2 regions of the Mycolicibacterium sarraceniae genome follow, and region 1 is predicted to be linked to the other one. Evidence: predicted binding sites of a transcription regulator. Region 1 holds the regulator's gene; the other holds the start of a gene.
What was found. Region 1 encodes LexA, which represses DNA repair genes until DNA is damaged. Its sites were predicted from a motif close to CGAACANNTGTTCG; they were not measured.
Positions count from the first base shown of each region.

Region 1 (7,548 bases):
GTTGAGCGCGGTATGGAGGGCTTCGAGCGCGGCCGGCACCTCGACAAGATCGGCCTGGACGCGCAGGACACCGCGGAACTGTCCTTCACCGACGTCAAGGTCCCGGCCGAGAATCTCTTGGGTCAGGAGGGCTTCGGCTTCATCTACCTGATGCAGAACCTGCCGCAGGAGCGCCTCAACATTGCGGTGATGGCAGCCGCGGCGATGGAAAACGTGCTCGAGCAGACGCTGCGATACACCAAGGAACGCAAGGCGTTTGGCAAGCCGATCGGCAGCCAGCAGAACAGCCGCTTCCTGTTGGCCGAACTGTCCACCGAGGCGACCGCCGTGCGCATCATGGTCGACGAGTTCATTCGCCTTCACCTTGACGGAAAACTCTCGGCCGAGCAGGCATCGATGGCGAAGTGGTACTCCACGGAGAAGCAGGTGTACCTGATCGACCGGTGCCTGCAATTACACGGCGGCTACGGCTATATGCGCGAGTATCCGGTGGCCCGCTCCTACCTCGACGCCCGGGTCCAAACGATTTACGGCGGCACGACCGAAATCATGAAGGAGATCATTGGTCGCAGCCTGGGCGTCTAACCCAGGCATGGGGTCTGAGCTGGCATTTCTAGGACCGCTCAGCCGCCATTCGGTACCCGGTTACCCGAATAGCTCGGCTTTGTGCTCGACTTTTCCGGAGTTTTACCCCTTCCCCGAGTGCGGCATATCTAAGGAAATGCCGCGTGTCGCGAAGTGCTGACGCAAAGTTGACACGGAGGATAAGGGGAATCATCTTGACCGAAACTGCGGGGAGAGCGCATGACCTGGCTTGGAAGTCGCCTCAGTAGAGGCGTCGGGCGAATGGCGCTCGTCGTCGTCGCGACGGCTACAGCGGGTCTGCTGTCGGCGCCCGGGGCGATCGCGACCCCCGACAGTGATGCGAGTGGTGCCATCGACCAGGCCTGGCAGGCTGCTGGCGGCACCAGTTCTCCGGTCGGTGCCAAGGACGGCGACGTCTACGCGGTCGGCGATGGGTTCGCCCAGAACTTCAGTGGCGGCAAGATCTTCTTCACCCCGGCCACCGGTGCCCACCTGTTGTTCGGGCCCATCCTGGACAAGTACCAGGCCCAAGGCGGCCCGGCCGACAGCGATCTCGGTTTCCCCACCATCGACGAGGTTGCGGGCCTGGTCGGCCCCGACAGCCGGGTGAGCACGTTCAGTGCCAGCGACAAACCGGCGATCTTCTGGACGCCCGACACCGGCGCGTGGGTGGTGCGCGGCGCGATCAACGCGGCCTGGGACAAACTCGGCGGCTCGGCCGGCACGATGGGCGTCCCCACCGGCGACGAGACCTTCGACGGCAACGTGGTGAACCAGAGGTTCACCGGCGGTGAGATCTCCTACGACAACAGCTCCAACACGTTCACCACGGTGCCGCCCGAACTGGCCGGCAACCTGGCCGGTCTCCAAGTGCCGACGGATGCGACGACGGCGATCAATGAGGCGTGGCGAGCCGTGGGCGGGCTCGCGGGCCCGCTCGGTGCCCGGCAGGGTGCGCAGAGTCCCGTCGGGACCGACGGTGCCGTGCAGGATTACGCCGGCGGCAAGATCTTCTACTCGCCGGCGACCGGTGCGCACGCTGTGACCGGCGCGATCCTGACGAAGTACGAGGCGCAGGGCGGACCGACGGGTGATCTCGGCCTGCCGACCGGAACCGAGGCGGACGGGGGTGCCCCGAACAGCCGCGTCAGCGCGTTCAGTGCCTCCGATAAGCCGGTGATTTTCTGGACGCCTGACAACGGTGCCATCGTGGTGCGGGGCGCGATCAACGCCGCATGGGCGAAGTTGGGCGGGGCAGGCGGCGAGCTCGGTGCTCCGACCGGCGAGCAGAGTGTCAACGGCGACACCGTGACCCAGAAGTTCAGCGGTGGCGAGATCTCCTGGAACAAATCCGCCAGCAAATTCACCACCAAACCGCCGGAGCTGGCCGGACAACTCGCCGGGCTGCAGGTGCCCAACGGGACCGGGCCGCAGTCCGGTCTGGCCGCACCGAAGTCCGGCACGGGTTTCACCTTCCACCTGTGGTGGTTGCTGATCATCATTCCGGTGCTGCTGCTGGTCGCGGTGATCGCGCTGGGTGTGCTCTGGCTGCGGCGGCGCCGTGGTAGCGATATCGAGATCGACGACGACTTCCACGATCCCGATTACGACGACGATGACGGTTACTGGCCGGATGAGCATGAGGGTCCCGCGGGTGCTCCTTCGACTGAACGCTTTTCGACCTACCCCGACGACGGCGGCGTCGTGCAGGTCGCCCAGGCGCCCGGGTTCTCTTGGGCGCAACCGGGTGGCGAGGACAAGTCGCAGCCCGGGCTCGGGGATGTGTTCGACGGCGACGAGGACTCCATCGACACCACGCCGACACGCATTCCCGCTGGGCCGGTCGATGCCGACGAGGTGGACGCAGCCGAGGCGCCCGACGGTCATACGTACGTCGAGATCGACGAGGTTGCCGATTCGGGGCGGCACGCGGTGGTGAATCTTGGTGAGTCGCAGTCGATGTGGCGACTCGATGTGGGCGAATTCGGTAGGCCGGGTCGGCGTCGCCGCGCCGCGAAGCCGGACGACGAGCCAGCGCCGGAGGAGTACGCCGAGGCCGAGATCGTCGAGCAGTACTTCCCTGCGGATCTCGAGGATGAGGGCAAACCGGTCACCGAGCCGGCGGAGGTTCTGCAGTCCGATGTGGCGGCCGGCACCGCCTCATCGCGCCCGGCGATCCACCTTCCGCTCTCTGATCCGTACCAGGCACCTGAGGGTTACGTGATCAAGGCCAACACCCACTCGGGGCTCTACTACGCCCCGGATTCGGCCCTCTACGACCACACCGTGCCCGAAGTCTGGTTCGCCAGTGAGGAACTCGCTCAGGCGAACGGGTTCGTCAAGGCGGAGTAGCCCCTAGATCTTGCGGATGACGGTGACGACCTTGCCGAGGATGGCGGCGTCGTTACCGGGGATCGGGTCGAATGCAGGGTTGTGCGGCATCAGCCATACCTGACCATTGGTGCGCTTGAACGTTTTCACAGTGGCTTCGCCGTCGATCATCGCCGCGACGATATCGCCGTTGTCAGCCACGTTCTGCTGACGGATGACCACCCAGTCACCGTCGCAGATCGCGGCATCGACCATCGATTCGCCGACGACCTTGAGCAGGAACAGCGAGCCCTCACCGACCAGTTCCTTGGGTAGCGGGAAGACGTCCTCGACGGCCTCCTCAGCCAGGATCGGGCCGCCGGCGGCGATGCGGCCGAGCACCGGCACGAACGTCGGTTCGGGAAGGGCGTCCGAGCCGGCGACATCGGTGGTCACGGCGGTCACCTCGTCGGCGCTGCGCACATCCACGGCGCGCGGGCGGTTGGCGTCGCGGCGCAGATAGCCCTTTCGCTCGAGGGTGCGCAGCTGGTGCGCCACCGAGGACGTCGAGGTGAGGCCGACGGCGTCGCCGATCTCGCGGATGCTCGGTGGATAGCCGCGGGTGGTGACCGAGGCGCGGATCACCTCGAGGATCGTTCGCTGCCGCTCGGTCAGTCCGGAGTCGGCACCTGATGTCTCACTGCGGTCGCTCATGGGCCCGAATGTAGTCGCGGGGCAGCAGATAATCAAACACTTGTTCGACCGCGGCGTGTCGCCGCCGTCAATCGTGCAGGTGATCGGCACCGCCAAAACGTGTCGGTGGGCGGATTTATTCTCCAGACACGCTCGCTCACATGTTCGTATTTCGAACGCATGGTCGAGTACAGTTCGAACACAAGGGCGAACAGTGGGCGTCTTGGAGGAAGGAAACAGACGTGACAGTCATCGACGATCGGCAGGTTTTCCCATCCGCACCGGTGCGGCCGATGCGCCCCCGTGCGGCGGTCAGGGCTAACACCCCCGTTCGGACCCGTCCCGCCGGGCCCCGCGGCCAACGGCCGTACCCGGCTCGCCCGGCCATCGCCCCGATGCGTTACTCCGGCACCGGCGTCACCTTCTCGCGGGCGCCGCACGTGCGGCGGCCGGTGAGCACCGCCGTCACGATCGCGCTGGCCGGGGTGGCCGCTCTGATCACCCTGTGGCTGGGTCTGGTGGGTCATCTCAGTGGCACGTCGGCGGCCACCGACCAGGTGCCCGATCAGCTTGCGGTGGTCCAGGTCCAGGCGGGGGAGACGCTGCAGCAGCTCGCCGGCCGGGTGGCCCCCGATGCGCCCGCCGGGCAGGTGATGGCGCGCATCCGCGACTTGAACAAGCTCGATTCAGCCACGTTGGATGCCGGACAGACGCTCATCGCCCCGATGGGGTGATCGCGCGACGCATCACGGTCGGCCACAACGTGTGCCGGACAAGCGGCCTTGCTGGTGGCGGTCTCGCTCGCCCGAGTTTTCGGGGCGTGGCCGTCGGCAGGGCAGCACAGGTAGTCTCTGGGTGGTCCGAAGCATCGAGCTGCGGCGGAGGCGAAGGAGCGGCCATGCATTGCCCGTTCTGTCGCCATCCTGATTCCAGAGTGGTCGATTCCCGTGAAGCAGACGAGGGTCAGGCCATTCGGCGGCGCCGATCCTGTCCGGAGTGCGGCCGGCGGTTCACCACCGTCGAGACCGCCGTGCTGGCGGTCGTCAAACGCAGCGGCGTCACCGAACCGTTCAGCCGCGAGAAGGTCATCAGCGGCGTGCGCCGGGCCTGCCAGGGTCGAGACGTCGACGACGATGCGCTGAACATGCTGGCCCAGCAGGTCGAAGACGCTGTGCGGGCGGCCGGTTCTCCCGAGATCCCGAGCCACGAGGTCGGCCTGGCCATTCTTGGGCCGCTGCGCGAACTCGACGAGGTGGCGTACCTGCGCTTCGCCTCGGTGTACCGCTCCTTCAGCTCCGCTGAGGATTTCGAACGCGAGATCGAGGCGCTGCGCGCCCATCGCGCGGTCGGCACCTCCGGCTGACTGGTCGTCAGCCCAGCTGGCGGGCACCGTCACTGACCACGCGGCCCGCCACTAGAACCCACCCTTCAGCATTCCAGGTCGTGTAGATCTGCGATCCCTGGCCCTGCGTGATCATCAGATCCCGGCTCAGATAGTCGGTCAGGCGAGCTGCCGCTGAACCGGTCGCCTCGTCCTCCGGAACGCCGAGATTGGTGGCGAACATCCGCGAACGAATATGCCCGCGATCGCGATCGAGCCAAGACCACACGTAGTGCTCGACGTCGTCGGGGTAGTCGCCGGGATCGGTGGCCAGCAACTCCTCCACCGAATCCAGCTCGTGGATGGCGAACTCCGGTGACCATTCCGCCCGGGCCCGCACCGTGGTGAGTGCGTCGTCATAGCTGATCTGCACGATGCCGGCAGGCACTTGGAGGGTACGGATCGGCGTGCCTCGTTCCCGCAGCCACCAGGCCGCACCCACGGTCGGGTGCCCGGCGAACGGCAGCTCGGTGGCCGGGGTGAAGATGCGTGCGTGCGCGGTGGTCGCCCCGTTGGACGGCACATCGATGAATATGGTTTCGCTGTAACCCAATTCAGCGGCGATGCGTTGGCGCTCAGTTGCGGGAACGGTCGCCGCGTCGATGACGCCAAGGGGATTACCAAAATTGCCATCGGAATCGGTGAACACCCGCAACACGGCTACGTCGATGGTCATGCTCCGACACTACGACGCTCTGAGATTTTGCGACGCCGCCCGGGTGAGGTGCTCAGGTGGCGCTGCGCTCGTCGGCGCCCATGGCGTCGAGCACCGCCACCCGGGTGTCGAGCGTGCCGGTGACCGAACGCTCGGACAGTCCGGTGCGCAACAGTTCACGCAGCACGTCCTGGTCGTACTCGGCCGGTGCGGTCGAATCGATGAATCGCTCGACGACCTCGACGAAGCGGTCGGGGTCGTCGTGGAAGGGGAAGTGCCCGGACCGGCCGAAGATCTCCAACCGGGAGCCGGGCATCGCGGCATGGGCCATCCGTGCGTGACTGACCGGGATCATCGCGTCCTGATCACCCCAAATTAGTTGCACAGGAACAGATTCAGTCAAATAACAGCGGTCGAGCATGGTCACCACCTGCCCGCGCCAGTCCACCACTGAGCGCAACGTGCGGGTGAATGCCGACGACGCGGTGGGCTCGGGCAGATCGGTCAGGATGCGCAGCGCATCAGGCAGATCGCGGCCCAGCCCGGTCGAACCGAACACGGTGCCCAGTGCCCGTCCGGCGACCTGCATGGCAGGCAGCACCAGGGGCAGTCGCAGCAGTGCCAGTGCCTCGCCGCCCATCGGCAGTGAGGCGGCCCGCAGCGCGATGTTGACGTCCTTGGTCACACCACCGGCACCGACGAGGATCAGCCGTTCCACCAATTGCGGATACTGGTAGACGAATTGCATCGCCACGCCACCGCCGAGGGAGTGTCCCACGACGGTGACCTTGTCGACCTCGAGGACACTGAGCAGATCGCGCATGCCGTTGGCATAGGCCGCCACCGAATAATCGGCCCGCGGTTTGTCGGACTGGCCGTGTCCGAGCAGATCCGGGGCGATGACGGTGAACCGCTGAGCCAGCTTGCTGTGCACCGAATGCCACGTCGTCGAGTTGTCGCCGATTCCGTGAATCAGGAGCAACGCGGGGCCCGACCCGGCCACCCTGAACGCCCGGCGGTAGCCGTGAATGGTCCGGAAATGCAGCGTGGGCGTCATTTCCCGCACGGGCTGCAGATTCGGCTTTCGCTGCGTCATGGGCAACCCCGTCGTTGTGCGGTGGAGTTCCTTAGGTATCCCCGTTATCGGTGAAACCGTCTTTGAACTCGTCGGCGTGCTGGGCCAGGAATCGCTCGAACTCCGCACCCAATTCGTCACCGCTGGGCAGATCCTCGTCGCGAGCCAGAAGCGACCGGTTGTCTTGAGCGGCAACGAAAGCATCGTACTGTCGCTCCAGTGCGCTCACCACTTGAGAGACCTCCGGCGAGGCCTCTACCTGCTCGTTGATCTTGGTTCGGATACCCTCACTGGCATCGGTCAGGGCCCGCAGCGGCACCTGCAGCGAAGTCAGTTTGGCCACTTGTTCCAGCAGCGCCTCCGCGGCCGCCGGGAAATCGGTCTGGGCCAGATAATGCGGCACGTGGACGGTGAACCCGACCACTTCGTGGCCGTGCTGGGCCATCCGGTATTCCAGCAGGTTGGACACGCTGCCGGGAACCTGCACCTCGCCCACCCACGGGGTGAACTCGGTGATCAGCTCGCGGTTATTGGAGTGCGCTGTCAACGTGACCGGGCGGGTGTGCGGCACCGCCATCGGGATCGTGCCCAGGCCGATCGTCTGCCGCACGTCGAGCCGCTCGGCCAACAGCCGTACAGCGGTGACGAACCGCTCCCACTTCAGGTCCGGCTCCAGACCGGCGAGCAACAGAAACGGCGTGCCGAGGCTGTCGCGCAGGGCGTATAGGTTGAGCTGCGGATCGTCATAGTCGGTGAAGTGGTCGGTCTTGAACGTCATCAGCGGGCGACGGGACCGGTAGTCCAGGAGGTCGTCGATCGCGAATGAGGCGACGAGCTCGGTGTCGAGCT
Region 1 is NZ_AP022595.1:3,276,103-3,283,650, forward strand. Features, by position in the region: gene G6N13_RS16325 (acyl-CoA dehydrogenase family protein) at 1-585, shown strand, start outside; gene G6N13_RS16330 (LGFP repeat-containing protein) at 847-2,937, shown strand; gene lexA (transcriptional repressor LexA) at 2,941-3,609, opposite strand; gene G6N13_RS16340 (LysM peptidoglycan-binding domain-containing protein) at 3,831-4,322, shown strand; gene nrdR (transcriptional regulator NrdR) at 4,487-4,951, shown strand; gene G6N13_RS16350 (PhzF family protein) at 4,959-5,645, opposite strand; gene G6N13_RS16355 (alpha/beta fold hydrolase) at 5,698-6,720, opposite strand; gene G6N13_RS16360 (proteasome assembly chaperone family protein) at 6,752-7,548, opposite strand, start outside.

Region 2 (7,548 bases), 1.2 Mb from region 1:
AAGATCTCTATACCGATATCGCCGGGACCTACCGATCGACCGCCACCGCAACAGCGCCGGGAGAGCACGTCGACTCCGATCTGGCCGCCCTCGAGCGTGACGGCTACGTTGTCCTCGAAGGCCTCCTGACGGCGCAGGCCTGTCGGGATATCGGCACCGCGGTGGACCCACTGCTCGGGCCGGTCGGCCGAAATGCCTTCGAGGGCTTACACACTCAGCGGGCCTACAGCCTGTTGACCAAGACCCGGGGTTGCGACGGGATCGTCGAGCATCCGCGGGTGCTGGCACTGCTCGATCGGCTGTTGCTGCCCAACTATCTGTTGTCCCAGCTCCAGGCCATCCGGATCAACGCCGGAGAATCGGCCCAGTTCCTGCATTTCGACGACGGCATGTATCCGGTCCCGCGCCCACGCCCGGCGTTGAGCGTGGCGACGATCTGGGCGATCACCGATTTCACCGCGGATAACGGTGCCACCGTCGTCATTCCGGGCAGCCACCACTGGGATGACGACCGCAGACCCACCGACGCCGACCAACAGGTCAGCGTTGTGATGCCGGCCGGGTCGGTGGTGTTCTTCGCCGGCACGCTGTGGCATGGCGGCGGCGCCAACCGCACGGATGACCAGAGCCGGCTGGCCGTGACCGCGCAGTATTGCGAGCCGTGGCTACGCCCGCAGGAGGCGTTCACGCTGTCGACACCGCCCGCGACGGTGCGGACCGTATCGGAGAACATCCGCCGGATGCTCGGCTACAGCATCCATCCGCCGTTCATGGGCATGGTGGACGGCATGCACCCCAAACGGATCCTGGGGATCAGATGATGGCGATGACCAGCAACACGACAGCAGCGGCGAGCATCGATCCGACGCCGGCGAACACCAGTGCCGCACCGATCGCATTGTCTCCCATGATGATTGCGACAATGCCGATGACGCTGACGATCGCCAGGAACAGGTTGTAGAAGCCCTGATTGAGGGCCATCAGTGTGGTGGTCTGCGCCTCCTCGGCGGTGGTGCCGAACGGGGCTCCCATCATTCGAAAAGACCGGACTGACCTAGTCCGCTGGCCCGCGGCGGTGGCACCACGCCGAGGTGAGTCCAGGCTAGCGGCGTGGCCACCCGGCCGCGGGGAGTCCGCGCGATCATGCCCGCGCGGACCAGAAACGGCTCGCACACCTCCTCGACGGTAGTGGCTTCCTCCCCCACCGCGACCGCGAGGGTGGACACCCCGACTGGACCGCCGCCGAAGCTTTTGGTCAGCGCCGTGAGCACCGCGCGGTCGAGCCGGTCCAGGCCAAGTTCGTCGACGTCGTAGACCGCCAGCGCGGCCTTGGCGATATCGCGGGTGATCACGCCGTCGGCACGCACCTCGGCGTAGTCACGCACGCGCCGCAACAGCCGGTTGGCGATACGTGGTGTGCCGCGCGACCGCCGGGCGATCTCGGCGCCGGCCTCGGCACCCACCTCGATGCCGAGGATGCCCCCCGAGCGGGCGAGCACGCGCTCCAATTCGAAGGGCTCATAGAAGTCCATATGGGCGGTGAACCCGAAGCGGTCGCGCAGCGGCCCGGTCAGCGCGCCGGACCGCGTGGTGGCACCGACCAAGGTGAAGGGCGCGACCTCCAGTGGAATCGACGTCGCCCCAGGGCCTTTGCCGACGACGACATCGACCCGAAAGTCCTCCATCGCCAGGTACAACATTTCCTCGGCGGGCCTGGCGATGCGGTGGATCTCGTCGATGAACAGCACATCGTGCTCGACGAGGTTGCTCAGCATCGCCGCCAGGTCGCCCGCTCGTTCCAAAGCGGGCCCGGAGGTGATGCGCAGCGAGGTGCCCAGTTCGGCGGCGATGATCATCGCCAGTGATGTTTTGCCCAGGCCGGGCGGGCCGGACAGCAGGATGTGATCCGGTGTGCCGCCGCGATTCTTGGCGCCTTCCAGAACCAGCTGCAGCTGTTCGCGCACCCGCGGCTGGCCGATGAATTCGCGCAGCGACCGGGGCCGCAGGCTGGCGTCGATATCGCCTTCACCGACGGTCAGCGCCGGCGAGACATCGCGTTCGAGTTCGTCGCCCTCGTCTTCGTCGTCGAACCGGCTCACTTGGTCTTCCCCAATAGTGACAGCGCCGCGCGCAGCGCGCTCTGCGTATTCGCATCCGGGTCAGCGGCGAGCACCTTGTCGGTGGCTTCCTCGGCTTGCTTGGCCGCAAAGCCAAGTCCGACAAGGGCTTCCACCACCGGTGCGCGCACCGCGTGCCCGGTGGCCGCGGACAGGCCAGCACCGCCGGGGACCGCGCCGATCTTGTCCCGCAGCTCCAGCACCATGCGTTCGGCACCACGCTTGCCGATGCCGGGCACCCGCGTCAGGGCGGTCACGTCACCGTCGGCCAAGGCCTGGCGCAGCGCGTTCGCGTCGTAGACCGCCAGCGTCGCCAGCGCGATCTTCGGACCGACCCCGGACACCCCGAGCAGTGTCGAGAACAGGTCGCGCGCATCGGAATCGGCGAAGCCGTAGAGCGTCTGGGAGTCCTCCCGCACGATCATCGCGGTGATCAGCCGGGCCTCGGTACCGCGGCGCAGCGTCCCCAGCGTGGCGGGGGTGACCATGATCTTGTAGCCGACGCCAGCGGCCTCGATGACCACGTGGTCGAGGGCGATGTCGAGGACTTCACCGCGCACCGAGGCGATCATGTCGCGCTCCGCGTCATCGGCTTGCGCGCGGCCTTCAGGCGGGCTTGATAGGCGCGTTGTTGTTCGGCGGCCATCGCCTCGGCCTGCGCCATCCGGGCGATCATCGGGGCGCGCCAACAGTGGCAGATCGCCAGAGCCAGCGCGTCGGCGGCGTCCGCCGGCGTCGGCTTCTGCTGTAACTGCAGGATCCGGGTGACCATCGCGGTGACCTGTGCCTTGTCTGCCCGGCCGTTACCGGTGACGGCGGCCTTGACCTCGCTGGGGGTGTGGAAATGTACGTCGATATCGCGGCGGGCGGCCGCCAGCGCGATCACTCCGGCGGCTTGGGCGGTGCCCATCGCGGTGTTGGCGTTCTGGTTGGCGAAGACCCGCTCGATCGCGATCACATCGGGCAGGTGGGTGCCCATCCAGTGGTCGACGGTGTCGCTGATCGTCATCAGCCGAAGCTGCAGCGGCTGCTCGGCCGGAGTGCGCACGACGTCGACATCCAGCGCGGTGACCTGCCGGCCACCGCGGCTCTCGATCACCGACAGACCGCAGCGCGTCAACCCTGGGTCGACTCCCATCACCCGCACGGATCGCCCTTTCCGACTACGAACAGCTGTTCGATAACAGTAGCGGGCCGGGGTGACGGGATCGGTCATGACACGCCACGCGGATCGCTGAGCAGTGGCTATCGTCAGACCATGAGCGGCCCCGACGCGTTCCACCCCGATCTGTCCGGGCCGACCCCGCAGCGAACAGTCGCGCTCAGCGGTGGTCCGTGCGACCTCTGAGATGCAGGCCGACTCCCCCGACCCCGAGGTGGCCGACGAGTTGCGGGATGGGGTGATTCGCTCACGGCGCGCGGTGCTGGAGACGGTCTGGGACCGCGGGGTGGCGCGGAGCGAACTGCGTGCCGACATCGACCGCGATATCGCGATCGGAGCCGAACCCGTCGCTCTATCCGTTCCTGCTAGGCGGCGGGCTGATCATCCACGACGGGTCAGGCCACGGGATGCGCTGATCAGGCCTCGGGCGCATATTGGGTGACGGCGCTTTCCTGCATTGCGCGGGCGAGCGCATCGAGTGTGGCGAAGCCGGACTCCCAGGGCGACGCATCGAACCACCAGCGTCGCACCGACCAGGTGACCCCGTTGGGGTCGGTCACATCAGCCATGCCGAGCTCACTCCTCGATCTCGGCGAGGACCGCGTCGGAGATATCGGCATTGGTGTACACGTCCTGCACGTCATCGCTGTCCTCCAGCGCGTCGACGAGCTTCATGATCTTGCGGGCGCCGTCGGCGTCCAGCGGCACCGTCACCGACGCCTGGAAACCGGCCTCGGCGGAGTCGTAGTCGATGCCTGCGTCCTGCAGGGCGGTGCGCACCGCGACCAGATCGGTCGGCTCGGAGATCACCTCGAAGCTCTCGCCGAGATCGTTGACCTCTTCGGCACCGGCATCCAGGACCGCCATCAGGATGTCGTCCTCGGACTGGCCGTTCTTGTCCAGGATGACGACACCCTTGCGGGAGAACAGGTACGACACCGAACCCGGGTCGGCCATATTGCCGCCGTTGCGGGTCATCGCCACACGGACTTCACCGGCGGCGCGGTTGCGGTTGTCGGTCAGGCATTCGATCAGCACCGCGACACCGTTGGGCCCGTAGCCCTCGTACATGATCGTCTGCCAGTCGGCGCCACCGGCTTCTTCACCAGCGCCACGCTTGCGGGCGCGCTCGATATTGTCGTTGGGGACCGAGGTCTTCTTGGCCTTCTGAATGGCGTCGTACAGGGTGGGGTTACCCCCGGGGTCACCGCCACCGGTACGCGCCGCAACCTCGATGTTCTTGATCAGCCGGGCGAACTCCTTGCCGCGGCGCGCATCCTTGACGGCCTTCTGGTGTTTGGTTGTAGCCCACTTGGAATGGCCGCTCATCGGGTTCTTCTCCGTACTTTCCGTCCTGCCATAACCCGACGAGTCTACTGGTCGGCGCCAGCCATGAAGCTAACCCAGGCGGCCACGCCCTGATTCGACCGCCCAGTGCGAGGCGGGCGAGGAGATCGCGCAGGTAGCCGACGACGCCGATCACCAAAACGACGGCCACTCCCTGGCCATACGCGAGCGGATCGCGGGCGTTGAAAATCTGGTAGCCCAACCCCGAGCGAACTCCGAGCATTTGCGCGGGCACCATAACCACCCCACGCGATGCCCAGCGCCAGCCGCAGACTCGTCTGAATGTGGCCGCGGATAACTCAGGCCGTCTAATCCGGGCAACCACCAGCTAGACGGCTATTTTTCTACTGCTCCCCCGCTTGGACTCGAACCAAGAACCGTCCGATTAACAGTCGGAAGCTCTGCCAATTGAGCTACAGGGGACTATCTACTTCCCGCGAAAGCGCGCTTGCGCTGATGCGGACCGGAAGGTGACTCTAGCTTATCGAACACCCCCGACGCCAAACCGGTGGAGGGGCGCCAACCCCGCCGGGTCAGGCAGGATGGTGGAGCAGAGTTTCGACGAAGGGAATGCAGTGATCCAATATCTGGCCGTGCTCGGAGTGGGCTATGTGTTGGGCACCAAGGCCGGACGCAAGCGCTATGAGCAGATTGTCGGCACCTACCGCGCACTGACGGACAATCCCGCCACCAAGACCGTGATCGACGCCGGGCGCCGCAAGCTCGCCGACCGCGTGTCGCCGGATCCCGATCCGAAGATGGTCACGCTGACCGAGATAGACGCCGAAACCACCGTGGTTGAACCACGGCGGTCGGAAACGCAATAACTCAGGCTCACGAGGCCAGAATCGACCTCATGGTCGTAGATCGCGCGAAGTTACCGCCCACACGTCGATCTCGAGGGTGTACGGAGAAGAACTAGCCCAACGGGATGCTGATGGTCTGACCTGGCAACAGCGGCCCGGTGCTGATACCGACACCGCCACCGGGCATCGAACCGGCGGTGGGGCCAAAGACGCCGAGCTGCGGGGTGCCCACGCTGACGTTGTTGTTCGAGTAGCTCAGGCACTGGCCGTCGCCCCGCGAGCCGAACCACGCCAGGCAGGTGCCGCCGGGGTTCGCCGAGGCGGTCGGGGCAGTCAGTTCAGCCAGGACCGTAACCGCAGCCGCAGCCACGACGAGCGCGCCAGCGGCGGCGAAACGGCGGGCACGGGTGTTCGCGGTAGTCATATCTGACCTTTCGCTTAAGACAGGCAGTTCGTTAACCATAACCCGCCGACTGGTCTCACGCAGTGAGGTCGTCGCCGCTAGCCTGCTCGAGCAGGCTGCGCCGATATGCCTCCAGCGCCACCAAGTCGCCGAACAGCGCGTGGTATTCGTCTCCGTGATCCACCGGCGATATCCGCTGCAGCTTGGACTTCACCTCGGCGACCTGTCGGCCCACCCAGACCTCTTGCAGCCGAGCGAGCACACTGCCGATGTACCGGGGCAGTTTTTCCTCGTCTTCGATCCGGACGCTCTCGACGCTGAGTTCGGAGATCAGGCCTGCCGTCGCCGGGGCACCGCTCTGTTCACGCACCGTATCGATCCACTGACCACCGGTCAGGCCCGACGACGTCCCACCCGCGGTCTCGATCGCGTTGCGCACCGCGGCATAGCCGGGATGGGTAAAGCACTCAACAGCCAGCGAGTCGAACACCGGCCCGGCTAGTACGGGGTGTTGCAGGGCAGCTTTGAGCGCCTCGCGCTGCGGTCGAAGCGTCGGATCCCGGGGGTCGGGACGGTGGGCTCCATGGTCGGCAGCGGCCGCGGGCCGTCCGGCGGCCGGGCGCCGGTTGTCGCCGCGCGCCCCGGGTTTGTGGCCGGCTTCCTCGCGCACCCGTGCGATCACCTGGGCGACGTCGTCCCAGCCGACCCAGCCGGCGAGCTGGCGGGCGTACTCGTCGCGCAACGTGGGGTCCTTGATCTGAGCGACCATCGGAGAACAGCGGCGCAACGCCGCCACCCGCCCCTCGGCCATGTCCAGGTCGTGCTCGGCCAGCGCGGTGCGAATGGCGAACTCGAACAACGGCGTACGCCGGGCCACCAGATCGCGCAGCGCCGTGTCACCCTGCGCCAGCCGCAGATCGCACGGATCCATCCCGTCGGCCGCGACAGCCACGAAGCTCTGGCCGGCAAGGTTTTGTTCGCCCGCGAATGCCTTGAGCGCGGCGGCTCGACCGGCCGCGTCACCGTCGAACACGTAGATCAGTTCGCCGCGAAAGAACTTGTCGTCCATCATCAGTCGCCGCAGCATGGACAGGTGCTCGTCGCCGAACGCAGTACCGCACGAGGCGACTGCGGTGGTCACCCCGGCCAGGTGCATGGCCATCACGTCGGTGTACCCCTCGACGACGACGGCCTGATGCCCCTTGGCGATATCCCGCTTGGCCAGATCGATGCCGAACAAGACATTGGACTTCTTGTACAGCACAGTCTCTGGGGTGTTGACGTACTTCGCTTCCATCTGGTCGTCGTCGAAAATCCGGCGTGCGCCGAAGCCGACGGTCTCGCCGCTGGCGCTGCGGATCGGCCACAGCAGCCTGCGGTGGAAGCGGTCCATCGGTCCGCGCCTGCCTTCGCGGGACAATCCGGCGGCTTCAAGTTCCTTGAACTCGAAGCCTTTTCGGATCAAATGCTTGGTCAGCGAATCCCAACCCGACGGCGCGAAGCCACAACCGAACTGTTTAGCCACCGCAGCGTCGAAGTTGCGCTCGGTGAGGTACTTCCTGGCTGGCGCGGCCTCCTCGGATTCCAGTGCGGCCGCGTAGAACTGCTGCGCGGCGGCGTTGGCGGCGGTCAGCCGGCTCCGGCTTCCCCGGTCACGCTGGACGCTGGTGCCACCACCGCTGTAGGTCACGGTGTAGCCGATACGGTCCGCCA
Region 2 is NZ_AP022595.1:4,488,160-4,495,707, forward strand. Features, by position in the region: gene G6N13_RS22380 (phytanoyl-CoA dioxygenase family protein) at 1-821, shown strand, start outside; partial or broken gene G6N13_RS22385 (DUF1304 family protein) at 823-1,026, opposite strand; gene ruvB (Holliday junction branch migration DNA helicase RuvB) at 1,032-2,099, opposite strand; gene ruvA (Holliday junction branch migration protein RuvA) at 2,096-2,689, opposite strand; gene ruvC (crossover junction endodeoxyribonuclease RuvC) at 2,686-3,264, opposite strand; gene G6N13_RS22405 (TetR/AcrR family transcriptional regulator C-terminal ligand-binding domain-containing protein) at 3,467-3,721, shown strand; gene G6N13_RS22410 (hypothetical protein) at 3,696-3,848, opposite strand; gene G6N13_RS22415 (YebC/PmpR family DNA-binding transcriptional regulator) at 3,856-4,608, opposite strand; partial or broken gene G6N13_RS22420 (ABC transporter permease) at 4,697-4,922, opposite strand; tRNA gene G6N13_RS22425 (tRNA-Asn) at 4,977-5,049, opposite strand; gene G6N13_RS22430 (hypothetical protein) at 5,202-5,453, shown strand; gene G6N13_RS22435 (DUF7155 family protein) at 5,545-5,856, opposite strand; gene dnaG (DNA primase) at 5,912-7,548, opposite strand, start outside.
Region 2: a site for LexA is predicted at 3,284-3,297, ahead of ruvC (crossover junction endodeoxyribonuclease RuvC). Genes of this name have one in related genera too.